One region of the Streptococcus mitis genome, then DNA from elsewhere that is predicted to be linked to it. Evidence: riboswitches for the same ligand, from Rfam matches in the RefSeq annotation. Region 1 holds a riboswitch; the other holds the start of a gene.
What was found. Region 1 has a riboswitch for thiamine pyrophosphate ahead of thiD (bifunctional hydroxymethylpyrimidine kinase/phosphomethylpyrimidine kinase). Riboswitches for the same ligand answer to the same signal wherever they lie in the genome.

Region 1 (9,702 bases):
TGCTGGAATTATCAAATCCTTTTCCTATAGGCTCTAGTTCCCTCATTCACTGTATTACCAATGAGATTTCTTGTGAGATGCTAGCAAATGGGATTTTGGCTCTGGGATGCAAACCTGTCATGGCAGATGACCCTCGTGAGGTTCTTGATTTTACTAAGCAAAGCCAGGCACTCTTCATCAATTTGGGGCATTTGTCAGCTGAGAAGGAAAAAGCAATCCGTATGGCAGCTTCTTATGCAGCTCAAGCTGGTCTCCCAATGGTAGTAGATGCGGTTGGCGTAACAGCTTCATCCATTCGTAAGAGATTAGTTAAAGACCTTTTAGACTATATACCTACGGTCCTTAAAGGAAACATGTCGGAAATTCGAAGTCTTGTTGGCTTAAAACACCACGGCGTTGGGGTCGATGCGAGTGCTAAAGATCAAGAAACTGAGGATTTACTTCAAGTCTTGAAAGACTGGTGTCAGCTTTATCCTGGCATGTCATTCTTAGTCACTGGCCTCAAGGACCTCATCGTTTCAGAAAATCAAGTTGCTGTATTGGGAAATGGCTGTGCAGAATTAGACTGGATAACAGGGACGGGAGATTTGGTTGGAGCCTTGACAGCCGTTTTTCTCAGCCAAGGAAAAACGGCCTTTGAAGCTTCTTGCCTAGCAGTTTCTTACCTCAATATCTCTGCCGAGAGAATATTTGTACAAGGAATGGGATTGGAAGAATTTCGTTATCAAGTTCTCAATCAGCTCTCTCTTCTAAAAAGAGATGAAAATTGGCTAGATGGCATCAAAGGAGATATTTATGAATAGAGAAGCACTTAGACTGTATCTGGTAACCAATCGCTACCAAGATTCCTTGGAAAGTTTTCTTGAAAAGATTGAGACGGCTTGCCGTTCAGGGGTTACCATCATCCAACTACGAGAAAAAAATCTCACTACCAATCAATATTATCAACTGGCAAAACAAGTCAAGGAAATAACAGAAGCCTATCAGGTACCCTTGATAATCGATGATCGTTTGGATGTTTGTCTTGCAGTCGATGCTGCAGGTCTGCATATCGGAGACGATGAGCTACCAGTTTCGGTTGCCAGACAAGTCTTGGGCCCTGAAAAAATCCTTGGGGTCACAGCTAAAACAGTAAAAAGAGCCCTCGAGGCAGAAGAAGGAGGGGCGAATTACTTGGGGACAGGAGCCATTTTCCCAACAACCACCAAGGAAAATGCGCCTATCACCCTGATTTCAACCTTGAAGACAATTTGCCAAAGGGTTGCCATTCCAGTAGTTGCTATTGGCGGCTTGACATCAGAGAATATTGACCAACTTATCGGCACGGGTATAGCTGGTGTAGCTGTCGTGCGTGATTTGATGCAGGCAGAAGATATAGAGGCAAAAACACAAGCTTTTTTGACAAAGTTGGATGATATTATTTTCTAATTAATACTAAATGAAAATCACAGAGCAAACTAGGAAGCTAGTCACAGGTTGCTCAAAGCACAGCTTTGAGGTTGTAGATAAAGCTGACGTAGTTTGAAGAGATTTTCGAGGACTATAAAAACTCTCTAATTCCCTTAAAGTGGGAACTAGAGAGTTTTTTTAATCTTTAAAGCTTGTATGGTTGACTGGGCCAGAACCATGACCGAGTTGAGGGGCGTCTTGGATAGCTTTCGTGATAAAGGCCTTGGCTTTATCGACTGCTTGATAGAGGGTTTTCCCCTTGGCTAGTTCAGCAGTAATCACTGCAGCAAAGGTACATCCAGTACCATGGGTGTGACAGGTTTGAATTCTTGGGCTTTCCCAGACAAATTGGTCATCCTTGGTAAAGAGGAAGTCTTTGGCACCGCCTTCGAGATGGCCACCTTTGATGACCACAGACTGAGGACCAAATTCTTTTAAAATCAGGCGACCAGCACGCTCCATGTCTTCGGGATCATGGATTGAAAAACCAACAATCTCTTCTGCCTCAGGAAGATTGGGTGTGATGATGGTAGCAAGTGGAAGCAGGTTTGTTTTTAGGTAGCTTCTGGCACTGGTATCAATCAGGGTGTCTCCGCTCGTAGCGACCATAACAGGGTCAAGGACGTAGGGACAGTCCAGCTTTTTAAGATAGGGCTGGATGATTTCCATGATTTCGGTAGTTGCCAACATCCCAGTTTTTACAGCCTGAGGCTTGATATCCGAAAAGACACTCTCCAATTGGGCTTTCAACATTTGAGGAGAAACGTGCTCGATTAATTGAACGCCTCTGGTATTTTGAGCGACAAGACTGGTTACAACGGCCATTCCATAGACATCTCTAGCTTGGAATGACTTTAAATCAGCCATAATGCCAGCACCACCACTAGGGTCAGTCCCTGCAATGGTCAAAGCAACGGGTAAATAAGTCATCTAAAACCTCCCAACCAACTGAAGTTTGTATTCTTAAGAACAAGCTGGTCAGTTTTAGAAAAGTAATAGAAGACTGCTAGTCCCCATTATCAATTCCACTTCCATCAGCTAGCATTACCTAGATTGAGTCAAAGGGTCTAACAGTCGTTAATCTCAGCTTTACGCACCCCTAGTGGTTGTTTTCTTTTTTCTTTAGTATAGCATATTTTTATAGTTTATATAGTAAAATTTGACTGCAAATCCTTTATCATATTGTTAAGATTCTATTTTTCGCAGAAAAGATTAATTTCATAGTTGACAAATGTAGATTTTAAGGGTATACTGATAATTGTAATTGACAAATGTAGATTTTGGAGGTGTGATTATGCAGATTTCAGATGCAGAATGGCAGGTCATGAAGATTATTTGGATGCAAGGGGAGCAGACCAGTATGGATTTGATCAGGGTTCTGGCGGAGCGGTTCGACTGGTCCAAGTCGACCATTCAAACTCTTTTGGCTCGTTTGGTTGAGAAAGAGTGTTTGACTCGGAAAAAAGAAGGCAAGTCCTTTGTCTATTCAGCCCTTTTAACTTTGGATCAAAGTCGAGACTTGCTTGTTAAAGATATCAAGGACAAGGTTTGTTCTCGTAGGATTAAGAACTTGTTGGCTGATTTGATTGCTGAATGTGATTTTACTCAGGCTGACTTAGAAGACTTGGAAGCTGTGATTTCTGAGAAGAAATCAAGCGCTGTAACAGAAGTAAAATGTAATTGTATGTAAAGGAGACGTCATGTTAAATAGCATTGTAACTATTATTTGTATTGCCCTTATCGCGTTTATCTTGTTTTGGTTTTTCAAAAAGCCTGAAAAATCTGGACAAAAGGCCCAGCAAAAAAACGGCTACCAAGAGATTCGAGTGGATGTCATGGGTGGCTATACGCCTGAGTTGATTATCCTCAAGAAATCAGTGCCAGCCCGCATTGTCTTTGACCGTAAGGACCCTTCACCCTGTCTGGACCAAATTGTTTTTCCAGACTTTGGTGTACATGCGGACCTGCCAATGGGTGAAGAGTATGTAGTGGAAATCACGCCTGAGCAGGCTGGAGAGTATGGTTTCTCTTGTGGCATGAATATGATGCACGGTAAGATGATTGTAGAATAGGAGAATGATATGACTGAAATTGTAAAAGCAAGTCTTGAAAATGGTGTTCAAAAAATTAGTATCACGGCAGACAAAGGCTACCATCCAGCTCATATACAGCTTCAAAAAGGGATTCCAGCTGAGATTACCTTTCATCGAGTAACTCCTTCAAACTGTTACAAGGAAATTCTGTTTGAAGAAGAAGGCATCTTGGAACCAATCGGCGTAGATGAGGAGAAAGTCATTCGTTTTACACCTCAAGAATTAGGTCAACATGAATTTTCTTGTGGCATGAAGATGCAAAAGGGAAGTTATACAGTCGTTGAGAAGACTCGAAAATCTCTATCACTTTTACAGCGTTTTTGGATTACTAGTATCTTTACTGTGCCTCTTGTGATCCTCATGATTGGGATGTCGACAGGAGGAATTAGTCACCAAGTCATGCGTTGGGGCACCTTTTTAGCCACAACACCGATTATGCTAGTAGCAGGTGGTCCTTATATCCAAAGTGCTTGGGCTAGTTTTAAAAAGCACAATGCCAACATGGATACCTTGGTTGCTCTGGGAACCCTAGTGGCCTATTTCTATAGCTTAGTTGCCCTCTTCGCTGGCCTCCCCGTTTACTTTGAAAGTGCTGCCTTTATCTTCTTCTTCGTTCTTATGGGAGCCGTTTTTGAGGAGAAAATGCGGAAAAATACTTCCCAAGCTGTGGAGAAATTACTTGACTTGCAGGCTAAAACTGCAGAAGTCTTGCGTGAGGATAACTATGTTCAAGTCCCTTTGGAGCAAGTCAAGGTAGGTGACCTGATTCGAGTGCGTCCCGGTGAAAAGATTGCGGTTGATGGTGTCGTAGTAGAAGGTATCTCTAGTATTGATGAGTCTATGGTGACTGGTGAGAGTCTGCCTGTGGACAAGACAGTTGGAGATACCGTCATTGGTTCAACCATCAATAATAGTGGAACACTTGTTTTTAGAGCAGAAAAAGTTGGTTCAGAGACTGTTTTGGCTCAGATTGTGGATTTTGTGAAGAAAGCTCAAACCAGTCGTGCACCGATTCAGGACTTGACGGATAAAATTTCAGGGATTTTTGTCCCAGCAGTTGTCATTTTAGGGATTGTGACCTTTTGGGTTTGGTTCGTCTTGCTCAGGGATAGTGTAGTTGTGCTTGGAGCGAGCTTTGTGTCTTCGCTTCTCTATGGAGTAGCAGTTCTGATTATTGCCTGCCCTTGTGCATTGGGACTTGCAACACCGACAGCCCTTATGGTGGGGACAGGTCGCAGTGCCAAGATGGGAGTTCTCCTCAAAAATGGAACGGTTCTACAGGAAATCCAGAAAGTCCAAACCATTGTCTTTGATAAAACAGGGACTTTGACTGAAGGGAAACCTGTGGTCACAGATATCATCGGAGACGAAGTAGAAGTGCTTGGATTGGCAGCTTCCTTGGAAGAAGCTTCTCAACACCCACTGGCTGAAGCCGTTGTGAAACGAGCGAGTGAAGCTGGACTTGAGCTTCAAACTGTTGAAAATTTCCAAGCCTTGCACGGAAAAGGTGTTTCAGGGCAAATCAATGGAAAACAAGTTCTGCTTGGAAATGCTAAAATGCTGGATGGCATGAACATTTCTAGCACTTATCAAGAAAAACTAGAAGAACTGGAAAAAGAAGCTAAGACAGTTGTTTTCTTAGCTGTGGACAATGAAATCAAAGGCTTGCTTGCTCTGCAAGATATTCCTAAGGAAAATGCTAAGCTTGCCATCAGTCAGTTGAAAAAACGAGGTCTTAAAACAGTCATGCTGACAGGAGACAATGCAGGTGTGGCGCGTGCTATTGCAGATCAAATCGGAATCGAAGAGGTCATTGCAGGTGTCTTGCCAGAAGAAAAAGCCCATGAAATCCATAAACTACAAGTGGCTGGCAAAGTAGCCTTTGTTGGTGATGGTATCAATGATGCTCCTGCCCTCAGTGTAGCGGATGTGGGAATTGCTATGGGAGCTGGAACAGATATTGCCATCGAATCAGCAGATTTGGTGTTGACAACCAATAATCTCTTAGGCGTGGTGCGTGCCTTTGACATGAGTAAGAAAACCTTTAATCGTATTCTGCTCAATCTTTTCTGGGCCTTTATCTACAATGTCGCCGGAATTCCGATTGCAGCAGGAGTCTTTTCAGGTGTTGGACTGGCTCTCAACCCAGAACTTGCAGGTCTAGCCATGGCCTTTAGTTCTGTATCCGTTCTGACCAGTTCACTCTTACTAAACTTTAGTAAAATAGACTAAAAGCGGGCTTGCTCGCTTTTTATACTCTTCAAAAATCTCTTCCAACCACGTCAGCTTTGTCTGCAACCTCAAAGCTGTGCTTTGAGCAACCTGTGGCGAGCTTCCTAGTTTGCTCTGTGATTTTCATTGAGTATTATAAAACAGAAGCTAAAAACGTTTTCAAACTGTACTGTAATAGAGAATAAAAACTTCTGAGCAGATTCTTAGTAAAGTCAAAATAAATGTGATAAATTAGTATTGTAAAAATTTACTGAAACGTTTTCAAAAACTATATGAAACCTTTTTTAGTAGATTTAAAAATATTTGAAGGAGAGTTATCATTATGACTCAAGGGAAAATTACTGCATCTGCAGCAATGCTTAATGTATTGAAAACATGGGGCGTAGACACAATCTATGGTATCCCATCAGGAACACTCAGCTCATTGATGGATGCTTTGGCTGAAGACAAAGATATCCGCTTCTTGCAAGTTCGTCACGAAGAAACAGGTGCTCTTGCAGCGGTTATGCAAGCTAAATTCGGCGGCTCAATCGGGGTTGCAGTTGGTTCAGGTGGTCCAGGTGCGACTCACTTGATTAACGGTGTTTACGATGCAGCTATGGATAACACTCCATTCCTAGCAATCCTTGGATCACGTCCAGTTAACGAACTCAACATGGATGCTTTCCAAGAATTGAACCAAAACCCAATGTACAACGGTATCGCTGTATACAACAAACGTGTAGCTTACGCTGAGCAATTGCCAAAAGTAATCGACGAAGCTTGCCGTGCTGCAGTTTCTAAAAAAGGTCCAGCTGTTGTTGAAATCCCAGTAAACTTCGGTTTCCAAGAAATCGACGAAAATTCATACTACGGTTCAGGTTCATACGAACGTTCATTCATCGCTCCTGCTTTGAACGAAGTTGAAATCGACAAAGCTGTTGAAATCTTGAACAATGCTGAACGTCCAGTTATCTATGCTGGTTACGGTGGTGTTAAAGCTGGTGAAGTGATTACTGAATTGTCACGTAAAATCAAAGCACCAATCATCACAACTGGTAAAAACTTTGAAGCCTTTGAATGGAACTATGAAGGTTTGACAGGTTCTGCTTACCGTGTTGGTTGGAAGCCAGCCAACGAAGTGGTCTTTGAAGCAGACACAGTTCTTTTCCTTGGTTCAAACTTCCCATTTGCTGAAGTTTACCAAGCATTCAAGAATACTGAAAAATTCATCCAAGTGGATATCGACCCTTACAAACTTGGTAAACGTCATGCCCTAGACGCTTCAATCCTTGGTGATGCAGGTCAAGCAGCTAAAGCTATCCTTGACAAAGTGAACCCAGTTGAATCTACTCCATGGTGGCGTGCAAACGTTAAGAACAACCAAAACTGGCGTGATTACATGAACAAAATCGAAGGTAAAACTGAGGGTGAATTGCAATTGTATCAAGTTTACAATGCAATCAACAAACATGCTGATCAAGACGCTATCTACTCAATCGACGTAGGTGACACTACTCAAACATCTACTCGTCACCTTCACATGACACCTAAGAACATGTGGCGTACATCTCCACTCTTTGCGACAATGGGTATTGCCCTTCCTGGTGGTATCGCTGCTAAGAAAGACAATCCAGATCGCCAAGTATGGAACATCATGGGTGACGGTGCATTCAACATGTGCTACCCAGACGTTATCACAAACGTTCAATACGACCTTCCAGTTATCAACGTTGTCTTCTCAAATGGTAAATATGCCTTCATCAAGGACAAATACGAAGACACAAACAAACACTTGTTTGGTTGTGACTTCCCTAATGCTGACTATGCGAAAATCGCTGAAGCTCAAGGTGCTGTAGGATTTACAGTTGACCGTATCGAAGACATCGATGCAGTTGTTGCAGAAGCTGTTAAACTCAACAAAGAAGGTAAAACTGTTGTGATCGATGCTCGCATCACTCCACACCGTCCACTTCCAGTAGAAGTACTTGAATTGGATCCAAAACTTCACTCAGAAGAAGCAATCAAAGACTTCAAGGAAAAATACGAAGCAGAAGAACTCGTACCATTCCGCCTCTTCTTGGAAGAAGAAGGATTGCAATCACGCGCAATTAAATAATTCCTTCGTGGAACTTAAAAAGATCGGAGCAATCCGGTCTTTTTATGGAGGATAGTAAATGAATTTAAATCAATTAGATATTATCGTTTCAGATGTTCCCCAAGTCTGTGCTGACTTGGAGCGTATTTTGGATAAAAAGCCCGATTATGTTGATGACAGTTTTGCTCAGTTTACGATTGGCAGTCACTGTCTGATGTTGTCCCAAAATCATTTGATTCCTTTGGAAGATTTTCAGTCAGGAATCATTCTTCATATCGAGGTTGAGGATGTAGACCAGAATTACCAACGGTTGAAAGAACTTGGTATCCAGGTTTTAAACGGACCAACTGTAACCGATTGGGGAACAGAGTCCTTATTAGTTAAAGGGCCTGCTGGTCTAGTGATTGATTTTTATCGTATGAAGTAGGTAATTCTATTATCAAATTTTTTATCTAAACATTCTTGGAGTGAAACTTAAAAAGATCGGAGCAATTCGATCTTTTTTGTATTTATGCGACTTTCAGTCCGTCTCGCTCCGTTAGGTGCGAGACAAAAAACCACCCGTTTTCACGGGTGGTTATGATTTCTACACTTATTGTTTGGCTTCCTGTTTTAATTGTTGCACCTGTTCCTCGTACTGGACAAGCTCCCTGTCTTTTATATTGATAGTCGCTTCTGCTTCAGCAATGCGGCTTCTCAGATCTTGAGTCTTGTTATGGTGATAGCTAATACCAATAGCACTACCAGCAATGATCCCGATTACTAGACAAGTAAAAATCACCAAAATCAAGGGAGCAGATAGTTGTGTAAAGACAAGACTGACAGTTACTGTTTGACGATTGAGTAGACCAAATGAGATCACAATGACTAATAAGCTCAAACCGCCAATTAGATAAGCCTTATCTTTCAGTGACAATTCATTAAATTTTTTTAGCATAAGTTCCTTTTCTCCTGACTATGTTGATAGAAAACTACACACCATTTAGGTATTAACAAAATTCATTTTACTAGAAAATTTCGATACTGTCAATAATTTCTAACGGCTTATTTACCATCAATCAATCGATTCATTGAAAAGGAGTATTCATTTTCTAATATTTGATTGAGTAAACAGAACGGAGCAATTCGGTCTTTTTTCTGTTCCCTCTTTCTTATAACAAGATTGTGATAGTTTATATCTTTATAACAAAAGTTTTAAAGACTTGATTGTTTTGAAAGAATATTTTAAAATAAGATTCAGTAAAAATGAAAGAGGTTTTGAAAATGTCTGAAAAACAAATGAAAATTTTAGGTTGGGTAGCGACCTTTATGTCTGTTATGATGTATGTGTCTTACTTCCCACAAATCATGAACAATCTGGCTGGTCAAAAAGGAAATTTCATCCAGCCCTTGGTTGCTGCCATCAACTGTAGTCTCTGGGTTTACTACGGTCTTTTCAAAAAAGAAAGAGATATCCCCCTTGCAGCAGCTAATGCACCAGGTATTATTTTTGGCCTAGTGACGGTTATTACAGCTTTGATTTAAAAGGAACAGAGGAGACTAGTTTTCAGTCTTCTTTTTTGTTTCAGGGGAGGCTATTTACTTTTTCTAGAGGATAATTTTTTAAAAAACAATCTGATAAACTTAAATAGTAGAATAGTATCAGTATGTCACAGTATTTTATAAGAAAAGGTTTACAGAATAAGTTATAATATAAGTAAATGAACAAGCAAATAAGAAAGTGAGTAGAGTTATGACCGAAAAACTGACTTTTCCGGATGGTTTCTTGTGGGGCGGAGCGACAGCTGCCAACCAGTGTGAGGGTGCTTATAATTTAGAAGGTCGTGGATTGGCGAATGTGGATGTCGTCCC
Region 2 (9,702 bases), 560 kb from region 1:
ATATTACCAAGCACCGTCTTGTGCTCCAAGAGCAGATCCTTTTGTAACATATAACTCACGCGCCCCTTGGGATTTTCTTCACCATCAAGGACAATTCTCCCTGACTGAACTTCTAAAATCCCCGCAATTAAGTTGAAAAGCGTAGTCTTACCAACACCACTTGGGCCTAGGATAGAAACCACTTCACCTGAAGTCACTTTCAGATTGATATCCTCTAAAATCCTATCTTGTCCGTAGGCATAACTGACGTGTTCTAGTCTTATTTCTGTCATTATTTCACAAATTCGTTGGTGAAGCCTTTGTCTGTCAAGTCTTCTTTAAGGATACCATTTTCTTTATCCCATTTGTAGAAGGCATTCCAGCGAGCTGCATCAAATTGCCCCCATTTTTCCTTGTCGCTTGCGTATTCTTTTGACAAGTATTTTTGAGATTCGATGACAAAGTCACGTTTTTCCTTGAGTTCAGGTGCATTTTTGATGAGGATATCAGCTGCTTCCTCTGGATGCTCCATAGCATATTGGTATCCTTTTTTGATAGCTTGGATGACTTTACGTGCTTCTTCTTTGTTGTCTTTGAGGTAGTCGTTGTTAGCAATGATGACTGGTGAGTAATAGTCAAATTCTTTAACGTAGTCTTTCAAGTACATAAAGTTAGCATCTACACCTTGAGATTTGGCAAGGATACCATCCCATCCGTAGTAGATCCATGCAGTATCAAATACTCCATTGGCAATCGGTGTAATTGAGTTTGAGTCGTTATTTGGTACTTTTTCAACCTTCTCAAAGTCCCCACCTTGTGATTCTACCAAGGTTTTCAACATAGCAAGTTCAGTTGGGTCATTCCAAGTTCCGTATTTCTTACCAACCAAGTCTTTTGGACTAGCTACATTGTCAGATTTACGAGAGATGATTCCTGATGTATTGTGTTCTACGATAGCTGCAACGGCAGTAATTCCTGCCCCTTTTTCCAATTTTTTAGCCATATAGTCTTGGAAATAGACTGCAAATGGTGCCTTACCGTTAATAACCAAGTCAGAAGAACTTTCTTCTGGTGGCAATTTCAAATCAACATCCACCCCAGCTTCCTTGAAGTAGCCTTTTTCCTTAGCCACATAAAGCCCTGTGTGGTTGGTATTTGGTGTCCAGTCTAGGATAAAGTCAATCTTCTTAAGTTCTGCTTCTTTGTTGTCCTTGGAAGCAGTTCCTTGACCACAGGCCACAAGCACAACAGCTACAAGAGCTGTTAAAACAGTTAAAAACACTTTCCATGTTTTTTTCATTTTGATTTCCTCTTTTCTTTTTCCGAAACATTCTAATTCTACGAACGTTTCCATTTAATAACATATTTCTCGCTGACATCGACCAATTTCATACCAAGAAGGCTGATAATCGATACCAGAATAATAATAGCGAACATGGTATCATACTGAAACAATTTCTTGGACTGAATCATGTAGACACCTAGTCCTTCAAAGCCTCCCAACCACTCAGATACTACTGTTGTGATAAAAGCGTAGGAGACACTGACCCTCAGACCTGCATAAAAGTAAGGCAAACTGACTGGGATTTTAAAATGCCAAAGAATTTGCCAAGGTTTGGCTCGCATCAGACTAAACAAGGTCAGCATATCCTTGTCACAGTGCCTAAAACCGTCCAAGATGCTGACGATGATAGGAAAGGTTGTCGTCAAGATAATCAAGACAATCTTGGGCAAAATCCCATAACCGAGCCACAAGACCAAGATAGGAGCTATGGCAATAGTCGGAATGGTCTGAACGACCACCATCATAGGGTAAATCAGGTCATTGAGCCAAGTCAAACTATCCATGAGCACAGCCATGAGACAGGCAATCAAGACTCCCAAAATTAGACCTAGCAAAGCCACTCTCAAGGTCGCCCAGCTATGGTGCCAGAGAAATTCTCTATCACGCACAAAAGACTGGAGGATTTCAAGAGGTGTCGGCAGGATAAACTTGGGGAGAAGTTTAAGAAAACCTGCTAACTGCCAGATTGACAAGACTCCTAGAAAGCCCAATAGACTAATGTGTCGTCTCAGTATACTTTTCAAGTTTCTCATCAATACTTAAAATCTCTCCTACATTTATTTTGACATTAGAAAAGACATTATCTGCCTCCTGCCCTGCCACTTCCAGCGCTTCTTTTAGAATGCGCATGAGTTCATCAAACTCCCCTTCCAAGACCGTTTCAAATGGTGTCACCACCATAGTCACCTCTTGAGCTTGCAGATAAGCAATGACTTGATCGATAACAGCAATCCGATCAATCCCCTGTGATAGGGGTAAAATTTGCAAGGCGATGCTTGCTTTCATAAGAACCTCCTCTTCTCGTTTTCCTTTGATAAAAAGAAAAACCTTTGCCATATATGGAAAAGGTCAAGATTAGACTAAGTATCGTTCCCTACGCTGGCATTACCCAGATCAGGTGCGGTCGAAGCTTAACGCTTCCTCTCAGACTGTACACAGACTCCCATATATTATATGGACATATGATAGCGCAAAACCAAAAAAATGTCAAGGAAACTGCTTACAGAAAAACATGAAAAAGAGTTTGAAAACAAGTGCTTCAAACTCTACATAACTTTTTATTTAGCCTCGTACCAGGTTGCACCTTCATTTTCATCTGCGATGAGGGGAACACTGAGTTGAATGGCTTCTTCCATGGTTTGTTTGACCAATTTTTTCATCTCTGCCAATTCAGATTTAGGAACTTCAAGGACGATTTCATCGTGCACTTGTAACAGCATCTTGGTCTGATAACCACCTGCAACCAAGGCTTTATCCAGCTGAATCATAGCAATCTTGAGAATATCTGCCGCCGATCCCTGAATAGGAGAGTTGATAGCAGTCCGCTCTGCAAAACCACGAATATTGAAGTTGCGCGAATTGATATCTGGCAACTCACGACGACGTTTAAAGAGGGTCTCCACATAGCCCTTATCACGCGCCTCACGCACCACTTCATCCATGTAGTTTTTAATACCTGGGAATCGTTCAAAGTAGGTATCAATATAGGCTTTGGCCTCCTTACGGCTAATGCCCAAATTATTAGACAAGCCAAAGTCTGAAATCCCGTAAACCACTCCAAAGTTGACAGCCTTGGCATTGCGACGGTCGTTTGCAGTCACATCCTCAGGACGCTCAATGCCAAAGACCCGCATGGCTGTCGAAGTATGGATGTCCGCTCCCTCTTGGAAGGCCTTAATCAAGTGCTCGTCTTTAGAGATATGTGCCAAAACACGCAATTCAATCTGTGAATAGTCCGAGCTGAGAAGGACACTATCCTCCCACTCAGGCACAAAAGCCTTACGAATGAGACGGCCCTGCTCCAAACGCACAGGAATATTTTGCAAGTTTGGATCCACACTAGACAGACGTCCAGTCTGGGTCAAATCCTGCACATAGCGAGTATGAATCTTGCCATCAGCCAAAATCCAGTCCTGCAATCCAATTACATAAGTCGATTGAATCTTAGCAATTTGACGGTAATCCAGGATTTTCTTAACAATCGGAGCAATAGGAGCCAGGCGCTCCAAGACATCCACCGCTGTCGAATAACCTGTCTTAGTTTTCTTAGTGTATTCTAGAGGAAGTCCCAATTTTTCAAAGAGAAGCACGCCCAACTGCTTAGGCGAGTTGATATTAAACTCCTCACCAGCCAGTTCGTAAATCTCCTGAGTCAGTTTTTCAATGACAAGCTCATTTTCAGCCTGCATCTCAAGTAAGGTCTCTTTCTTGACCGTAATCCCAGCAATTTCCATCTTGGCAAGGACAAAAGCTAGAGGTTGTTCCATATCATAAAGAAGCTCTAATTGCCCATTTTCACTGAGTTTTTCAAGCAAAATAGGCGCAGTCTCAAACAAAACAGCAAGCTTACGAGCCAAGTGCTCCAAGAATTTCTCACGTTCAGGAATGGCCTTCTTGACACCCTTACCGTAGAAAGTTTCATCATCAACCAAGTAAGTCTGACCGTAAAGACTCGCGATGGTCGCAATTTCATTGTCCTCCACAGTCGAAAGGAGGTATTTAGCCAAGCGACTGTCAAAAGCAGGCGCCTGCAAATCCACACCAAAACGATGCAAGAGAACTTTGGCTTTCTTGAAGTCATAAACTCTCAGAGGTGTTTTTTCTAAAAAATTCTTGAAAATCGGGTCTTGCAAAAGCTCAAGCTTGTCTGTAGCATAGAGCTTATCGCCACAAGACCAGGCAAATCCAACCAAATCATCCGTATGGTAATTCTCTCCAAAAAGCTCAAAATGGAAGATAGACTCTTCACTCAGCATATCTTGAGTGACTTGGTCAACAATAGTAAAATCCAAACTCTCAGCCACATCAGCTGACGACACATTTAAAGCCTGCTTGAACTGTTTGAATCCCATCTCATCGTAGAATTTCCCAAGATTTTCAACATCTGGACCACTATAGACCAAATCCTCTAAACCAATCTCAATCGGTGCCTTGGTATCAATGGTCGCCAGTGTTTTAGACAAAAAGGCCTGTTCCTTATCATTGATGAGATTTTCCTTCATCTTAGAAGCCTTCATCCCATCGATGTTTTCATAAATCCCCTCAAGCGAACCATGCTCCAGCAAGAGCTTGATACCTGTCTTTTCACCGATTTTGGTCACCCCAGGGATATTATCCGACTTATCACCCATGAGCGCCTTGAGATCGATAAACTGAGTCGGTGTAATGCCCATCTTTTCCATAAGATATTCTGGCGTAAAGGCCTCAAACTCAGCCACACCTTTCTTGGAAATCTCAACCACCGTATGCTCATCCGTCAGTTGAATCAAATCCTTGTCCCCACTGACAATGGTAATATCAAAACCATCCTGCTCTGCTAGCTTATCCAGCGTCCCAATAATGTCATCCGCCTCATACTGAGCCAACTCATAGTGACGAATCCCCATATGATCCAGCAACTCACGAATGAAGGGAAATTGCTCACGAAACTCATCAGGAGTCTTAGCACGACCACCCTTATAGTCCGCATACATCTCTGTACGGAAGGTCGTCTTTCCCGCATCAAAAGCCACCAAAATATGACTAGGTTCAACCCGCTCCAACAAATGGCTCAACATCAACTGAAAGCCATAAATCGCATTGGTATGCAAGCCAGCCGCATTCTTAAAACGGTCCAACTGCTGATAGAGCGCAAAAAACGCTCGAAAAGCAACAGAAGACCCATCAATCAATAATAATTTTTTCTTATCCATACACCCATTATAAAGGAAAGCACCAAAAAATACCATTGGGAAGAGTTCCCTGATAGAAACTAAGATAATATTAAAAAGAGAAGGAAGGTATTCCCTCTCTTTCAAGCTACGAAAATAAATTAGTTCTTACGTTTCACAAATGGAAGGGCACCGAGGAACAATCCAAGGAATCCTAATGATGCAACTGCAACATTATCTTTACCACCAGTATTTGGAAGTTCTTTTTTATCTTCTGCTTTTGCTGCTGGTGCTTGATAAGTATTATCCTTGTTAGTACCTGCTGTTGTAAGAGTATATTCTGGAACTTCAGTAATCGCTGGGGCGCCTACTTCTGCATACGCTGGAACTTCGTTAATTGCTGGGGCGCCTGTCTCTGCATACGCTGGGACTTCAGTAATTGCTGGGGCGCCTGTCTCTGCATACGCTGGGACTTCAGTAATTGCTGGGGCGCCTGTCTCTGCATACGCTGGGACTTCAGTAATTGCTGGTCCGCCTGTTTCTGCATACGCTGGAACTCCGCTAATCGCTGGGGCACCTGTCTCTGCATACGCTGGAACATTATTCACTGTAGCGTCTTCACCATTTGTAGATAAAGGCCCTGTATATTCTGGAACTTCGTTAACAGCTGCTAAGACAAAATTAGCACCACCTTTATATTCTGGAACTTCATTAACAGCTGCTTCTAAACTATTAACTCCACTGTTGAATTCTGAAGCTACCTCAGCTACAGGAGGCAATAATGCTTCTCCATTTTCATTCACAGGTGTATTGGTTGCAAGAGTTCCAGTGAATTCTTGAGCTACCGCAGCTACAGGAGGCAATAATGCTTCTCCATTTTCATTCACAGGTGTATTGGTTGCAAGAGTTCCAGTGAATTCAGGGGCTACCTCAGCTACAGGAGCATCAGCCGCATTAACTCCTCCACTATATTCAGGAGCATCAGCTACAGTAGGAGGTGTTGCATCATTTACCCCACCATTGAAATCAGAGCCATTATCCCCAGCAGGAGAGTCACTAGGATTCACACCACCGTTGAATTCAGGAGCGTTAGGAGCACTTGGAACTTGGTCAGGTTGTTTAGCATCATCAGAAGGTGCATCACTAGGACTTACACCACCACTAAAGTCTTTCGATTCTTCACCCTTAGGAACCTCTTTTAAGTTTTCGATGTAACCTAAAGTTGCGTTGTAATTCTCAGTTAGTTTGGCAATTGCATCGTCATCCTCTTGAACTGCTTCGTTCACTTCGTCGAAATTGGCCTTAGCTTCATCAGCTGCTGCTTTAGCAGAAGCAACTGAAACTTCTAGTTTAGTTACAGCATCTTGCAATCCATCTTGGATAGTTTGATCCGCATTGTATTTCTTAGCAGTTTCAAGAGCAGTTTTAGCTTTTTCTAAAGTTTCTTTTTGTTTCTCTAATGTAGCATTTTTCTCTTCTACTACCTTAGCTTTTTCAGCAGCGTCAGCCTTATCTTCCTCAGCTTCTTTAGTTAATTTTTCAATTTTTTCAGCTAAATCATCAGCAATGTCTGTAAGTTTTTTGACAATTGGTTTAGAAGCTTCTTTTTTAGCTGCTTCTTCAATTTTTTTAGTTTCGTCAGCAGTTAATTCTTTAGTTTTATAAGCTTCAGGAGCTTTATCTTTTGTGTTGGCATCGTTGAGGAATTCATCTATAGCTTGAGTAGCTGTAAGAACTCCATCTTCAATCGCTTTTAATAAAGCTTCTTTACCGATTTCAGCTTTTGCTTCTTCGATAGCTTTCGCTTTATCTTCTGGCTTGATGCTAGCATCCTTGTTGACTTTATCTTCAGCTTTTTTTTCAAGTTGCTCTAAAGCACCTTTCAAAGCTTCTAAGTTAGCTGCTTCTTCTTTTTTAGCGTCTTCTTCTTTTTTAACTTCTTCTTCAACTTTAGATTTTGCTTTAGCTGCTTCTTCTTTAGCCTTAGCTAATTCAGCTTCTGCATCAGCTTTAGCTTTGTCTGCTTCTGCTTTTGCAGTCTCAGCAGCAGTTACATCAACAGCTTCTTTTTTAGCTTTAGCTGTAGCTTCTTCTACTTTTTTAGCTTCTTCAGCAGCTTTCTTCTCTAATTCAGCAACTTTAGCATCAGCCTCTGCTTTAGCTTTAGCAGCTTTTTCAGCTTCGGTTGGTTCAGCTTCTTCCTCTGGAGTTTCTTCAGCTGGTTTAGCTGGTTCTGCAGCTTCTTTTGCTTCTGCTTTTTTTACTTCTTCAAGAAGATTATCACGTTTTTCAGTTAAATCTTGAATTTCAGCTGTAGCATCTTGAACTTTTTCATCAGCTTCGTCAAATTCAGATTTGGCAGTATCGCGTTCTTTTTCAATCGCATTTACAGCTTTTTCTAACGGTGCTGTGATATCTTCAGCAAAGCCATTATCTTTAGCAGATTTAAGAGCTTCTTTTGCTTCTTTTAAAGTATCTTCCTGTTTTTTGAGTGTTTCAGCTTTCTTTTCAGCATCGGCTTTTAATTTCTCAGCATCATCCGTTAAGTTTTCAATTGTTTCAGTTAAATCATCAGCTTTATCTTGCAATTTTTCTGATTCAGGACGAGCAGCATCCGCTGCTTCACCTTCTTCAATTCCCGCTTGCACCTCTTCAGGAAGCTTGTCCTTAGATACAGGAGTTTCTGTTTTAATTGTTGGATTAGTATCTTGTGCTTTTTCAGCATCATCTGCTAACTCAGCAAGAATATCAGAAGCATTTAATTCACCAGACTCAACAGCCTTTAATAATTCTTCTTTTGCTTTTTTGTCAAGCAATTCGTTATCAGGAATTTGTTTCAAAGCTTCAGTTAAAGCTTCTTTAGCTTCGGCTTCTTCTTTTGCCGCAGCTTCTTCTTTTGCGGCTTCTTCTTTTGCTTTAGAGTCAGCTTTAGCAGCTTCTTCTTTTGCTTTAGCTAATTCATCGTCAGCTGTTTTCTTAGCTTCTTCAGCTTTAGTTTTTGCAGCATCAGCCTCAGCAGATTCTTTTTTCTCTGTTTCAAGTTTAGTAGCTGCATCAGTTGCTGTAGTAGTTGTTCTATCTACTTTAGATTGAGCTTCATCAACTTTAGCGTTAGCTTCTTTTTCAGCTTCCTTGGCTTTTTCAACCTCAGTTTTTGGTGTTTCAGCCGCAGGTGTAGGCTTAGTTTCTCCAGTAGGTTGAGCAGCTGTAGGTTTGTCATCAGCTTTCACAACTGACGGTTGAGATGCAACAAATGTAGCACCTAAAACAGCCACACTAGCCAAACTGGTTAAAATCATTTTCTTTTTGTTCATCTTGTGTACCTCTTTTTGAGAATCATATTTATGTACATTATAAACCTTTTTTTGAGTGAAATCAAGAGATATGTTATATTGTATATACTTTATTATTAATATGTTGTATTTCAAGGCTATAAAAAACTTCAAGAAAGTAACGCATGTTTTACTAGCTTTCTTTTTTCTTTCTTTTCATCACTTTCATTTTCTATAGTAAATTATAGTTTCGAATCCAATTCAGATATCTTAACTCTTCATAAAAACTCTAGTTTAAACAAAAAAAACAGGAGATTTCTCTCCTGTTCAGATTCAATTACTTAAAATTAAACCCATTCACCGTTATGATTTACAGTATAACCGTCCACTATAGTATTAACAGCTAGCTCACCTGAAGAGTAAGAATAATACCACTTACCAGAGACTTGATACCAGCCCGTTTTCATTGCCCCTGAGTCATCTAGATAATACCAAAATCCTTTCTCCTGTAACCAGCCTGTCTGCATTTCGCCTGACGATTTCAAATAATACCAGTTAGAACCATCTTTTAGCCATCCCGTTGATTTAGAACCATTGGATTTAAAATGATACCAACTACCATTCACTTTCTTCCAATTTATAGCCAAACTACTATCCGTATTGTTGTTAGAGATATTTCCTGGTTGGTGAACATCCGAGTGCGAAACTTCTTCCAACTGAACATAGCGACGACTTCCGTTATAAGCAGTATAACTCAACCATTTGTATCCATCTTTTTCGAGAATCTGATCATAATGAACGTTCTCTCCAGAGTAATAATAATCAATTGTAGTTGAGCTAGCTAGGGGCTGAGTCTTGATAGCAGATTTAGCCTTAAAAAAATGTGTTCCTCCTGTGGAAGAGATACGAGAATCATTTAGAACGTGAGAATCAAGAGGATTTGTATTCACAGCCTCCAATTGTACATAACGACGGCTTCCATTATAAGCCGTATAACTCAACCACTTGTATCCGTCTTTTTCAAGAACTTGATCATAATGAACATTATCTCCAGCATAATAGTAATCAATCGTAGTAGCGCTAACTAGAGGCTGATTTTTGATAGCAGCCTTAGCCTTGAAAGAATGTGTTCCTCCTGTGGAAACTGAAGTTTGACTATTCCCTGCACTGCCTCCAGCTAAATCTTTAAAATGAATAAAGCCAGTCATGGTATTGGCTTTCACGACACGCTTATTGT

Region 2: it holds a riboswitch for thiamine pyrophosphate, as region 1 does, so the genes downstream of both, M594_RS09810 (thiamine-binding protein) here and thiD (bifunctional hydroxymethylpyrimidine kinase/phosphomethylpyrimidine kinase) in region 1, are expected to answer to the same signal.

What each region holds. Positions count from the first base shown of each region.
Region 1 covers NZ_CP047883.1:1,473,984-1,483,685, reverse strand. Annotated here, with positions in the region: gene M594_RS07265 (hydroxyethylthiazole kinase) at 1-803, shown strand, start outside; gene thiE (thiamine phosphate synthase) at 796-1,428, shown strand; gene thiD (bifunctional hydroxymethylpyrimidine kinase/phosphomethylpyrimidine kinase) at 1,588-2,379, opposite strand; TPP riboswitch at 2,463-2,560, opposite strand; gene M594_RS07250 (CopY/TcrY family copper transport repressor) at 2,744-3,139, shown strand; gene M594_RS07245 (cupredoxin domain-containing protein) at 3,150-3,521, shown strand; gene M594_RS07240 (heavy metal translocating P-type ATPase) at 3,531-5,774, shown strand; gene spxB (pyruvate oxidase) at 6,097-7,872, shown strand; gene M594_RS07230 (VOC family protein) at 7,931-8,278, shown strand; gene M594_RS07225 (lipopolysaccharide assembly protein LapA domain-containing protein) at 8,444-8,788, opposite strand; gene M594_RS07220 (SemiSWEET family transporter) at 9,115-9,375, shown strand; gene M594_RS07215 (6-phospho-beta-glucosidase) at 9,584-9,702, shown strand, end outside.
Region 2 covers NZ_CP047883.1:2,038,681-2,048,382, forward strand. Annotated here, with positions in the region: gene M594_RS09795 (ABC transporter ATP-binding protein) at 1-272, opposite strand, end outside; gene M594_RS09800 (ABC transporter substrate-binding protein) at 272-1,279, opposite strand; gene M594_RS09805 (ABC transporter permease) at 1,318-2,076, opposite strand; gene M594_RS09810 (thiamine-binding protein) at 2,039-2,329, opposite strand; TPP riboswitch at 2,398-2,500, opposite strand; gene polA (DNA polymerase I) at 2,602-5,235, opposite strand; gene M594_RS09820 (SIALI-17 repeat-containing surface protein) at 5,355-8,507, opposite strand; gene cbpD (choline binding-anchored murein hydrolase CbpD) at 8,813-9,702, opposite strand, start outside.